DNA from 4 places in the Bacillus sp. z14 (2026) genome. Region 3 is predicted to be linked to each of the others. Evidence: riboswitches for the same ligand, from Rfam matches in the RefSeq annotation. Region 3 holds a riboswitch; each other region holds the start of a gene.
What was found. Region 3 has a riboswitch for S-adenosylmethionine ahead of AC4G3O_RS02025 (bifunctional homocysteine S-methyltransferase/methylenetetrahydrofolate reductase). Riboswitches for the same ligand answer to the same signal wherever they lie in the genome.

Region 1 (2,203 bases), on a different contig from region 3:
CACATATATATTGATCGTACATACCGTGAAGTTGCTAATGCGCCAAGATATCATTTAGCAACGGTTCTTTTGGCAGCCAATATAGATGTAAAAGCCGAATTTTTAAAACAAATGAAGGATGTAATGAAAAATGAACAATCAAACCACGATAAATAAAGCGATCTATACTTTTACTCCTCTTTGCGGAACATGTCAATTAGCAGGTAAAATGCTTGATATTGCAAAGGAAGTCCTCCCAAATGCCTCTTTGGAAAAAGTCAATCTTAACTATGCTAAGGAACTTGCAGAAGAATATCAAATTCAAAGTGTACCATGCCTCATTTTAATCAAGGATAACCAGCTAATCGAGAAAATCTATGCCTTCCACTCAGTTCCCTATCTTGTTGATCAATTAAAGAGAATTACAGAATAAGAGCAGTTATTTCTCAGGAAATATGTCGATGAATATTTAACTAGAATCTTTTAAAGGTGCTGTTTCTATTTTACGCTGTCTATGTCAGAAGTTTTAATTGATTTGTAGAATTCTCTATAATAGCCTGTAATCTCAACCGATTAGACGATTGTTAAGTGGCTAACTGGAGGCATTTATTATAGTAAAAGAAGCTCCTCGTTATTTAATTCAAAAATTCTGAATAATCAATTGACTCATATTTTTCCATATGCTATAGTTTTAACAACTTAATACTTGGTTCTTATCAAGAGAGGTGGAGGGACTGGCCCGTTGAAGCCCGGCAACCGGTATTTTTATAATACACGGTGCCAATTCCTGCGGATACAAATAAATCCGGGAGATAAGGAGAGATGGAAAATGCCTGCCTCTTCTTATGTGAAGAGGTTTTTTCATTTACTCACTTCTCTACTTAAAATGAAATGGAGAGATGTAGAATGGCAAATGAAGAAAAGAAGTATCGGTTTGAAACAGTAGGTATACACGGAGGGTTGCAGCAGGATTCGGTAACTGGAGCGAGAAGCGTGCCGATTTACCAGACGAATGCTTATTTATTTAAAGACACAGATCATGCTGCGGATTTATTTGGATTAGCTGAGACTGGCTATATTTATACTAGAATCCATAATCCAACTTCAAGTGTATTCGAAGAACGTATAGCAGAATTAGAAGGTGGCATTGGATCTTTAGCGGTATCAAGTGGTGCTGCAGCTATAACACTCTCAATCCTAAATATTGCGGGAGCAGGTGATGAAATTATCTCTGCGTCCACTCTATACGGCGGAACCTACAATTTATTTGCCAATACTCTCCCTAAGTATGGTATTAACGTAAGGTTCGTGGATCCAAGTGACACTGAAAATTTTAGAGAAGCGATTACATCAAAGACCAAAGCTATTTTTGGAGAAACGATTGGAAATCCAAGCCTGCAGGTTCTTGATATTGAACGGGTGGCGGAAATTGCTCATGAAGCTGGAATTCCGTTAATCATTGATAATACATTTGCAACTCCTTATTTATCCCGTCCGATTGAGTTTGGAGCGGATATCGTCGTACACTCAGCTACGAAATGGCTGCTTGGAAATGGAACCACATTAGGCGGGGTCATAGTCGATGGAGGGAAGTTTGACTGGAATTCATCTAAATTTCCGGGCTTTACTGAACCCGATCCAAGCTATCATGATCTGATTTACAGTGAAGCAATTGGTGCAGCAGCATTTATTGTGAAGGCCAGAGTTCAGCTGTTGAGAGATTTAGGTCCTTCCTTAAGCCCGTACAATGCCTTTCAATTTATTCTCGGATTGGAAACTCTGCATGTGAGGATGAAGGAGCATGTAGCCAATACGAGATTAATAGTTGACTATTTAAAACAGCATCCGGCTGTATCGTGGGTCTTGTATCCAGGAGATTCAGATCACCCTGATTACGAAAAAACGAAGAAATATTTACCCAAAGGTGCTGGAGCAGTCGTTGTTTTTGGAATAAAGGGTGGACGTGAGGCAGGTAAAAAACTGATTGATTCCGTTGAACTGTGGTCCCATGTGGCCAATGTGGGAGATGCAAAGAGCCTAATTATCCATCCGGCAAGCACGACTCATCAGCAACTAAGTGAAGAGGGATTAAAAGCATCAGGTGTACAGGAGGATTTAATCAGACTGTCTGTTGGAATTGAACATGCAGAAGATCTAATTGAAGAATTGGAGCTTGCGATTGAAAAAGCAACAGGTATAGCTTCCACTGAGGTGGTTGTGAAAT
Region 2 (2,203 bases), on a different contig from region 3:
AAATACAAATAATTCATCTCGTTTTTCGAGGTAATCGATAACTTTATCATATAATTTAGAGAATGCGTCTTCAGATATTGCTTGATTGACGCTTCCCCAGGCTATTTTATCTTTAGTGGCAGCTTCCTCTACAATATATTTATCCTTTGGAGATCTGCCGGTATATTTACCTGTTTCGGCTTTAATCGCTCCAGTAGATGTGAGGATGCCCTCTTTTCTGGTTAATACTTTTTCAACTAATTGTGGCACTGAAAGCTGAATGTGAATATTATCATGAGTAAGTAATTGTTTCAATTCATTGGAAACTCCTACACTGTTCATAAGGTATCATCCTTTTCCAGAATTTTGGTAAGCATATTATATGGAAAATAGTATAACACATTTAATCGATTTATCCATACTAATTGTGTTAATTTTCAAAAATATGGTTTAATATAGTATATAAGAATAATTATTATTGTTTTCATTGGTGAAAGAATAGGAATATTAGTCAATATTGATGGATAAATAATAAAGTATATTTATTTGAATATTCGTAAATTAATTATATCAATATCATAATTGAAATGCGAATTTTAAGTTCTGACTGTACTTCTTTTAGAAAAAGGATGAAGCTAAAGTTTTATCTTAACAATATATTCCTGTTTATTTATTGACAGAAAATGATGGATAAGATATTATATACATTTGATATGGATACTCTTATCAAGACTCGGTGGAGAGACGAGCTCTATGAAGCCGGGGCAACCTGCAGTTTGATTCCTTTTAATGGAAATCACGCAAAGGTGCTAACTTGATGCAAGGTTATAATGCCTTGAACGATGAGAGTGAAAGGCAGATTTCTGAGACTCAGACCTTTCCTCTTTTCTTTATAAAGGGGAAGGGTCTTTTTTCGTATAATCAGGAGATAATTAAAGATAATGAGTAGCCATAAACAGGGAAACTGAAGGAGGAAATATACATGTCTAATAAGAGACATTTGTTTACATCAGAATCTGTAACAGAAGGTCATCCGGATAAAATTTGCGATCAGGTTTCTGATGCCATTTTGGATGAAATATTAGCAAAGGATCCAAATGCAAGGGTAGCCTGCGAAACATCTGTTACCACTGGATTAGTTTTAGTAGCGGGAGAAATCACTACTTCTACGTATGTGGATATTCCAAAAATTGTACGTGACACAATCAAAGGGATTGGTTATACACGTGCAAAATATGGTTTCGATGCAGAAACATGCGCTGTCTTAACCTCTATTGATGAACAATCTGCAGATATCGCCCAAGGTGTAGACCAAGCTTTGGAATCAAGAGAAGGCACGATGTCAGATGAAGAGATTGAAGCAATTGGGGCGGGAGATCAGGGTCTAATGTTCGGTTTTGCCTGCAACGAAACAGAAGAATTAATGCCTCTTCCTATTTCTCTTGCTCACCAATTATCTAGAAAGCTGGCTGAGGTTCGTAAACAAGAAGTTCTTCCATACTTGCGCCCTGATGGAAAAACACAAGTCACAGTGGAATATGATGAAAATAAAAATCCGGTAAGAATTGATACCATCGTAATCTCTACTCAGCATGACGCGGAAACAACACTGGATCAAATTAAGAAAGACTTAAAAGAACAAGTAATTAAACCGGTTGTTCCTGCTCACCTTATTGATGAACAAACTAAATATTTTATTAACCCAACGGGCCGTTTTGTTATTGGAGGTCCACAAGGGGATGCAGGCTTGACTGGCCGTAAAATCATTGTTGACACGTATGGTGGATACGCACGTCACGGTGGTGGAGCATTCTCTGGTAAAGATGCTACAAAAGTAGACCGTTCTGCTGCCTATGCAGCCAGATATGTAGCTAAAAATATTGTAGCAGCAGGTCTTGCAGATAAAGCAGAAGTTCAGCTGGCTTACGCGATTGGTGTAGCTCAGCCAGTATCTATATCCATTGATACGTTCGGTACAGGTAAAATTGAAGAGGAAAAATTAATTGAATTAGTACGTGCTAACTTTGATCTGCGCCCTGCAGGAATCATAAAAATGCTTGATTTAAGACGTCCGATTTATAAACAAACAGCAGCTTACGGACATTTTGGACGTAATGATTTAGATCTTCCTTGGGAGAAAACTGATAAAGTAGAAGTACTGCGTACGGAAGCTAACATCTAAGATAAACAGCATAAACATTTCAAGAAAGAGGGATAAACCCTC
Region 3 (2,203 bases):
GAAATTCGCCCGGCTACCCAGCGATTTTCCTGAATAGGAGCGCCCCTCATTCAATTGCTTAACCAATGAAATCAGGTCCATTGAAGAAAGATCATATACAGAAGTCGCGCCCGGAAAATCACCAATTTTTGAAGGATCCCCAGTCACCACCAACACCTCTGATAATCCAAGGGAATGCATGCCCATTAAATGAGATTGCAAGCCAATCAGATTATGATCTCGACAAGTTAAGTGAACAAGAGGCACCGTATTTAACTTTGATTGTAAAATCGACGCTACCGCAAGATTGGATATTCTCGGTGACGCCAATGAATTATCCGCAAGTGTAATCGCATCGGCACCCGAATCTAATAGGTAGCGACTTCCTATTAAAAAATCCTCCAGGCCGAACGTCTTTGGCGGGTCCAACTCCACGATAACCGTCGTTTGTTTTTTTGCCTTACCTGAAATTGTATCTGGACCTTTTCGTTTATATTGAATGATTTCATATGATATAGGCTGATGCTTCGGCTTGGCTACAAAATCTTTCACCTTTACAGGATGAAGATCTTCGATTCCTTTACGAATGGCCTGAATATGGGCAGGAGTTGTACCACAGCATCCACCTAGCAGCCGGACCCCCTGCTTCACAAGCTGCCTTGAACTATTAATGAAATAATCCGCTTCTGTCGAATAGACATATCTTCCATCTGATAAATCAGGTAAGCTGGCGTTTGGATAAGCCGCATAATAGGTATCTTCCAATAAAGGTACTTCTTCGTATGAGCGAATCATATGATAGGGACCCATCCGACAATTGATGCCTAACACATCAGCGCCTGTTTTTTTCATAAGAGAAAACGCCTCACTGACATGCATACCATTTTGCAAAAGGCCTGTTTCATGCAGAGAAATATTCGCGATAAGAGGAAGATCACTCATTTTTCTAGCCGACTCTATTACCGTTAATAATTCGTCTAAATCATAATAGGTTTCAAGTAAAATGCCATCCGGCTTTTCATCCAATAAAGCGGTCAGCTGTTCATCGAAATATCCCTTAATTTCCGTTAGTGTTAATTCTGATTTCCTAAAGCTCCGCAAGCCGCCAATCGTGCCGATGATGAATGTGTTTGGATCAGCCGCATCTTTCGCTATTTTCATTCCGGCTCTATTAATTTGAGAAACTTCCCTTTCGAGACCATAGCGCTTTAATTTATGAAAATTTGCGCCGAATGTATTCGATTGAATCACATCAGCACCAGCCTCAATATAACTTCTATGCATCTTTTTGATCTGATTGGGGTTTGTCAAATTAAGCTCTTCAAAGCAACTATCAATTCCAAATGAATATAAAAGTGTTCCACTCGCCCCATCTGCGACTAGAATTTTTTCATTTAACGTTTCCAGTAGTTTCACTGTCTTTCCCCCTAATTAGTTGGTTAATGTCTCTGATGAGGAAAACAGACTAATAGAAAAGAGCTTTCATCATGAAAGCCCTCTTTCCTAAGGTCTCTCATCTCTCAAGCATTGCTTGCTGGATTTAGCACCTTGGATTACCATCCAGGTTGCTGAGATTTCAACGGGCCAGTCCCTCCATCTCTCTAGATAAGAATATGAAATTATATATTTACTTAATTTACTATAAATTTTCAGTTATTTCAATCTATTTTGATAATTAATCCAAAAGAGTTAACGATTTAGTATTTTGGGTATGTATGGGGTAGGAGTGATGTTAGATGAAGGAAATAATAACGAATCAGTTTAAAAATCCAACTGGTGTCCTCGGAAAGATTGCAGGTAAAATAATGGCCTATGAAAATGAGGAATTATACGAATGGACATTTGATCAATTGACTATTACCCCAAATGACACACTGCTAGAAGTTGGTTTTGGCCCAGGTGAAGGAATGCACATGCTTTTTGAGAAGTACCCTACCATCCAAATAGATGGTGTCGATCCATCAGAAGAAATGGTGAAAAATGCGAGCAAACGAAATCAAGAACAACTCAACCGCAATCAGCTTCGTTTGTTTAATGGAACTGTTCTCGGGATTCCCAATCCAATGGTGTACGATAAAATATTTAGTGTAAATAGCTATCCATTATGGGAAGATCAAGAGGCTTGTATTCAAAAAATACATTCTTTATTAAAAGAAAATGGAAAACTGACTATAACCGTGCAGCCAAGGCAGGAAGAAGCAACCGAAGAACAGGCTCATGCCTT
Region 4 (2,203 bases), 450 kb from region 3:
TACATCAAGATTAATTCCTCGAAGTACTTCTTTCGATCCATAATGCATTTGAAGATTGCTAATAGAAATCACCAGTTCAGCCATTTTCATTCTCCCCAAAGACCCATTTTGGTATAGTATATCAAAACGGGTCGTTAATTTGCATAATTTTCTAATTTATCCTTTTTAGGTATTACTTCTGGAATCCTTCATGATGCACCTAAATGCCTGTAAAGTTCAAATTTCTAATAACCTAAGCCGATAATGATTCAAAAGCTTGAATAAGATCATCAATCAAATCATTCGCATGCTCTATCCCAACAGAATAGCGCAGCAAACAATTACAGACTCCATTTTGTGTACGCACTTCCTCAGGGATATCCGCATGTGTTTGTGTAGCAGGGTACGTCATTAAACTTTCTACTCCACCCAGACTTTCAGCAAAAGATATGATGCGAAGGCTTTTTAAAAATGGATTGATCCATTCCTCTGATTTCAGCCGGAACGATATCATCCCCCCTTTACCAGGATAAAGGACATCTGTCACTTCTTCTCTTTCTCTTAAAAATCGGCTGATTATCTTAGCATTTTCCTCATGCTGCCTCATCCTTAGGCTCAATGTTTTCATTCCCCTCATCACAAGCCAGGAGTCAAATGGCGGCAGTACAGCGCCTGTTGCATTTTGATATTCTTCTAGGCGCGCACCAACCTCTTTACTCTTTGAGACAATTAATCCAGCCAATACATCATTATGTCCTGCTAAATATTTGGTGGCACTGTGGACAACAATATCTGCTCCCTGCTCAATCGGTCTTTGCAAAATGGGTGTATAAAACGTATTATCCACAAGGAGCAGTAGATTGTTAGATTGGGTCAGTTGAGCAATTTCTTTAATATCCATTTCCTGCATAAGCGGATTTGTCGGTGTTTCTATAAAGAAGGCCTTCGTATTTTCCGTAATGGATTCAGCGAAATCTTCATATGTATGGCAATAGTTAAATTTGATGCCATACGTCTTCCATATTTGCTCAAATAACCGATATGTCCCTCCATACAGATCGGCAGAGACGGCTATTTCATCACCTGGAGAAAATAAACATAGCAATGAGTGAATGGCAGCCATACCTGAACTAAAGGCAAATCCCTGTTTACCACCCTCTAGCTCGGCAATTGCTTCCTCTAATAATTTTCTGGTTGGGTTTCCTGTTCTTATGTAATCAAACCCTGTTGATTCCCCTATTCCGTTATGGCGATAGGCTGTGGAAAAATAAACTGGCGGATTAACAGTACCTGTTTGTGTTTCACTTCGATTGCCTATTTGAGCTAAGAGTGTTTCGATTTTAACTGTTGTCATATGTATGACCCCTCTCTCTTTATTAATCCCCGAAATACAGTTACTCTGATTTACCTTCATCCGGCTCTAATTTGCCATCAAAGTTACGAATTACTTACATCCACTCATTTTCCCAGTGAATAAAAATATGCTTAAAAACGAAAAAAGTCTTCAAGAAGAAGACTTTTCATTAGAGTGAGTCCCTTCTTATCGGCCAGGAATGATTGTTCCTGCAGGAATTAGCACCTTTCCATATTGGCGGTTGCTGAGACTTCACAGGGCCTGTCCCTCCATCTCTCTTGATAAGATTTTTCAGAATATTTATTTAACTATAAATTTACAGTCCTACTGCTAAAAAAGCAAGTTATTTCTGCCTTTATTGTCCAACTTTTTAACAAAGGTATATAATAAATCTATACATAAAAAGGAGTGATTCGGAACCATGAAAGCCAATGGCCAGGAAATTTTCCAGTACATAAAAGACCTTGTATCCATTCCAAGTCCGAGCGGCTATACAACGGAAGTAATTGATCATGTAGCACAGTTTTTACAATCTCAAGGAATACCTGCAGTAAAAACAAATAAAGGTGCCCTATTGGCAACAATCAAGGGACAGGATGATTCAAAGCACCGTTTTCTAACAGCCCATGTAGATACATTAGGTGCTATGGTGAAAGAAATCAAACCAAGCGGGCGTTTAAAATTATCGATGATCGGCGGATTTCGTTGGAATTCTGTTGAAGGCGAATATTGTAAAATCCATACAGCTGAAGGTAAAACGTTTACAGGGACGATTCTTTTAAATCAAACTTCTGTCCATGTTTATCAGAAAATGGGAGATATTAAACGCGAGGATGCAACGATTGAAGTTCGAATTGATGCTGTGACAAA

Region 1: it holds a riboswitch for S-adenosylmethionine, as region 3 does, so the genes downstream of both, AC4G3O_RS11615 (O-acetylhomoserine aminocarboxypropyltransferase/cysteine synthase family protein) here and AC4G3O_RS02025 (bifunctional homocysteine S-methyltransferase/methylenetetrahydrofolate reductase) in region 3, are expected to answer to the same signal.
Region 2: it holds a riboswitch for S-adenosylmethionine, as region 3 does, so the genes downstream of both, metK (methionine adenosyltransferase) here and AC4G3O_RS02025 (bifunctional homocysteine S-methyltransferase/methylenetetrahydrofolate reductase) in region 3, are expected to answer to the same signal.
Region 4: it holds a riboswitch for S-adenosylmethionine, as region 3 does, so the genes downstream of both, AC4G3O_RS04315 (methionine biosynthesis PLP-dependent protein) here and AC4G3O_RS02025 (bifunctional homocysteine S-methyltransferase/methylenetetrahydrofolate reductase) in region 3, are expected to answer to the same signal.

What each region holds. Positions count from the first base shown of each region.
Region 1 is NZ_JBZFQK010000003.1:110,283-112,485, reverse strand. Features, by position in the region: gene AC4G3O_RS11625 (toprim domain-containing protein) at 1-156, shown strand, start outside; gene AC4G3O_RS11620 (thioredoxin family protein) at 131-412, shown strand; SAM riboswitch class I at 690-798, shown strand; gene AC4G3O_RS11615 (O-acetylhomoserine aminocarboxypropyltransferase/cysteine synthase family protein) at 886-2,203, shown strand, end outside.
Region 2 is NZ_JBZFQK010000005.1:226,916-229,118, reverse strand. Features, by position in the region: gene pckA (phosphoenolpyruvate carboxykinase (ATP)) at 1-321, opposite strand, end outside; SAM riboswitch class I at 700-828, shown strand; gene metK (methionine adenosyltransferase) at 962-2,161, shown strand.
Region 3 is NZ_JBZFQK010000001.1:462,552-464,754, forward strand. Features, by position in the region: gene AC4G3O_RS02025 (bifunctional homocysteine S-methyltransferase/methylenetetrahydrofolate reductase) at 1-1,395, opposite strand, end outside; SAM riboswitch class I at 1,490-1,591, opposite strand; gene AC4G3O_RS02030 (class I SAM-dependent methyltransferase) at 1,716-2,203, shown strand, end outside.
Region 4 is NZ_JBZFQK010000001.1:916,660-918,862, forward strand. Features, by position in the region: gene AC4G3O_RS04310 (ABC transporter ATP-binding protein) at 1-90, opposite strand, end outside; gene AC4G3O_RS04315 (methionine biosynthesis PLP-dependent protein) at 233-1,333, opposite strand; SAM riboswitch class I at 1,517-1,621, opposite strand; gene AC4G3O_RS04320 (M42 family metallopeptidase) at 1,755-2,203, shown strand, end outside.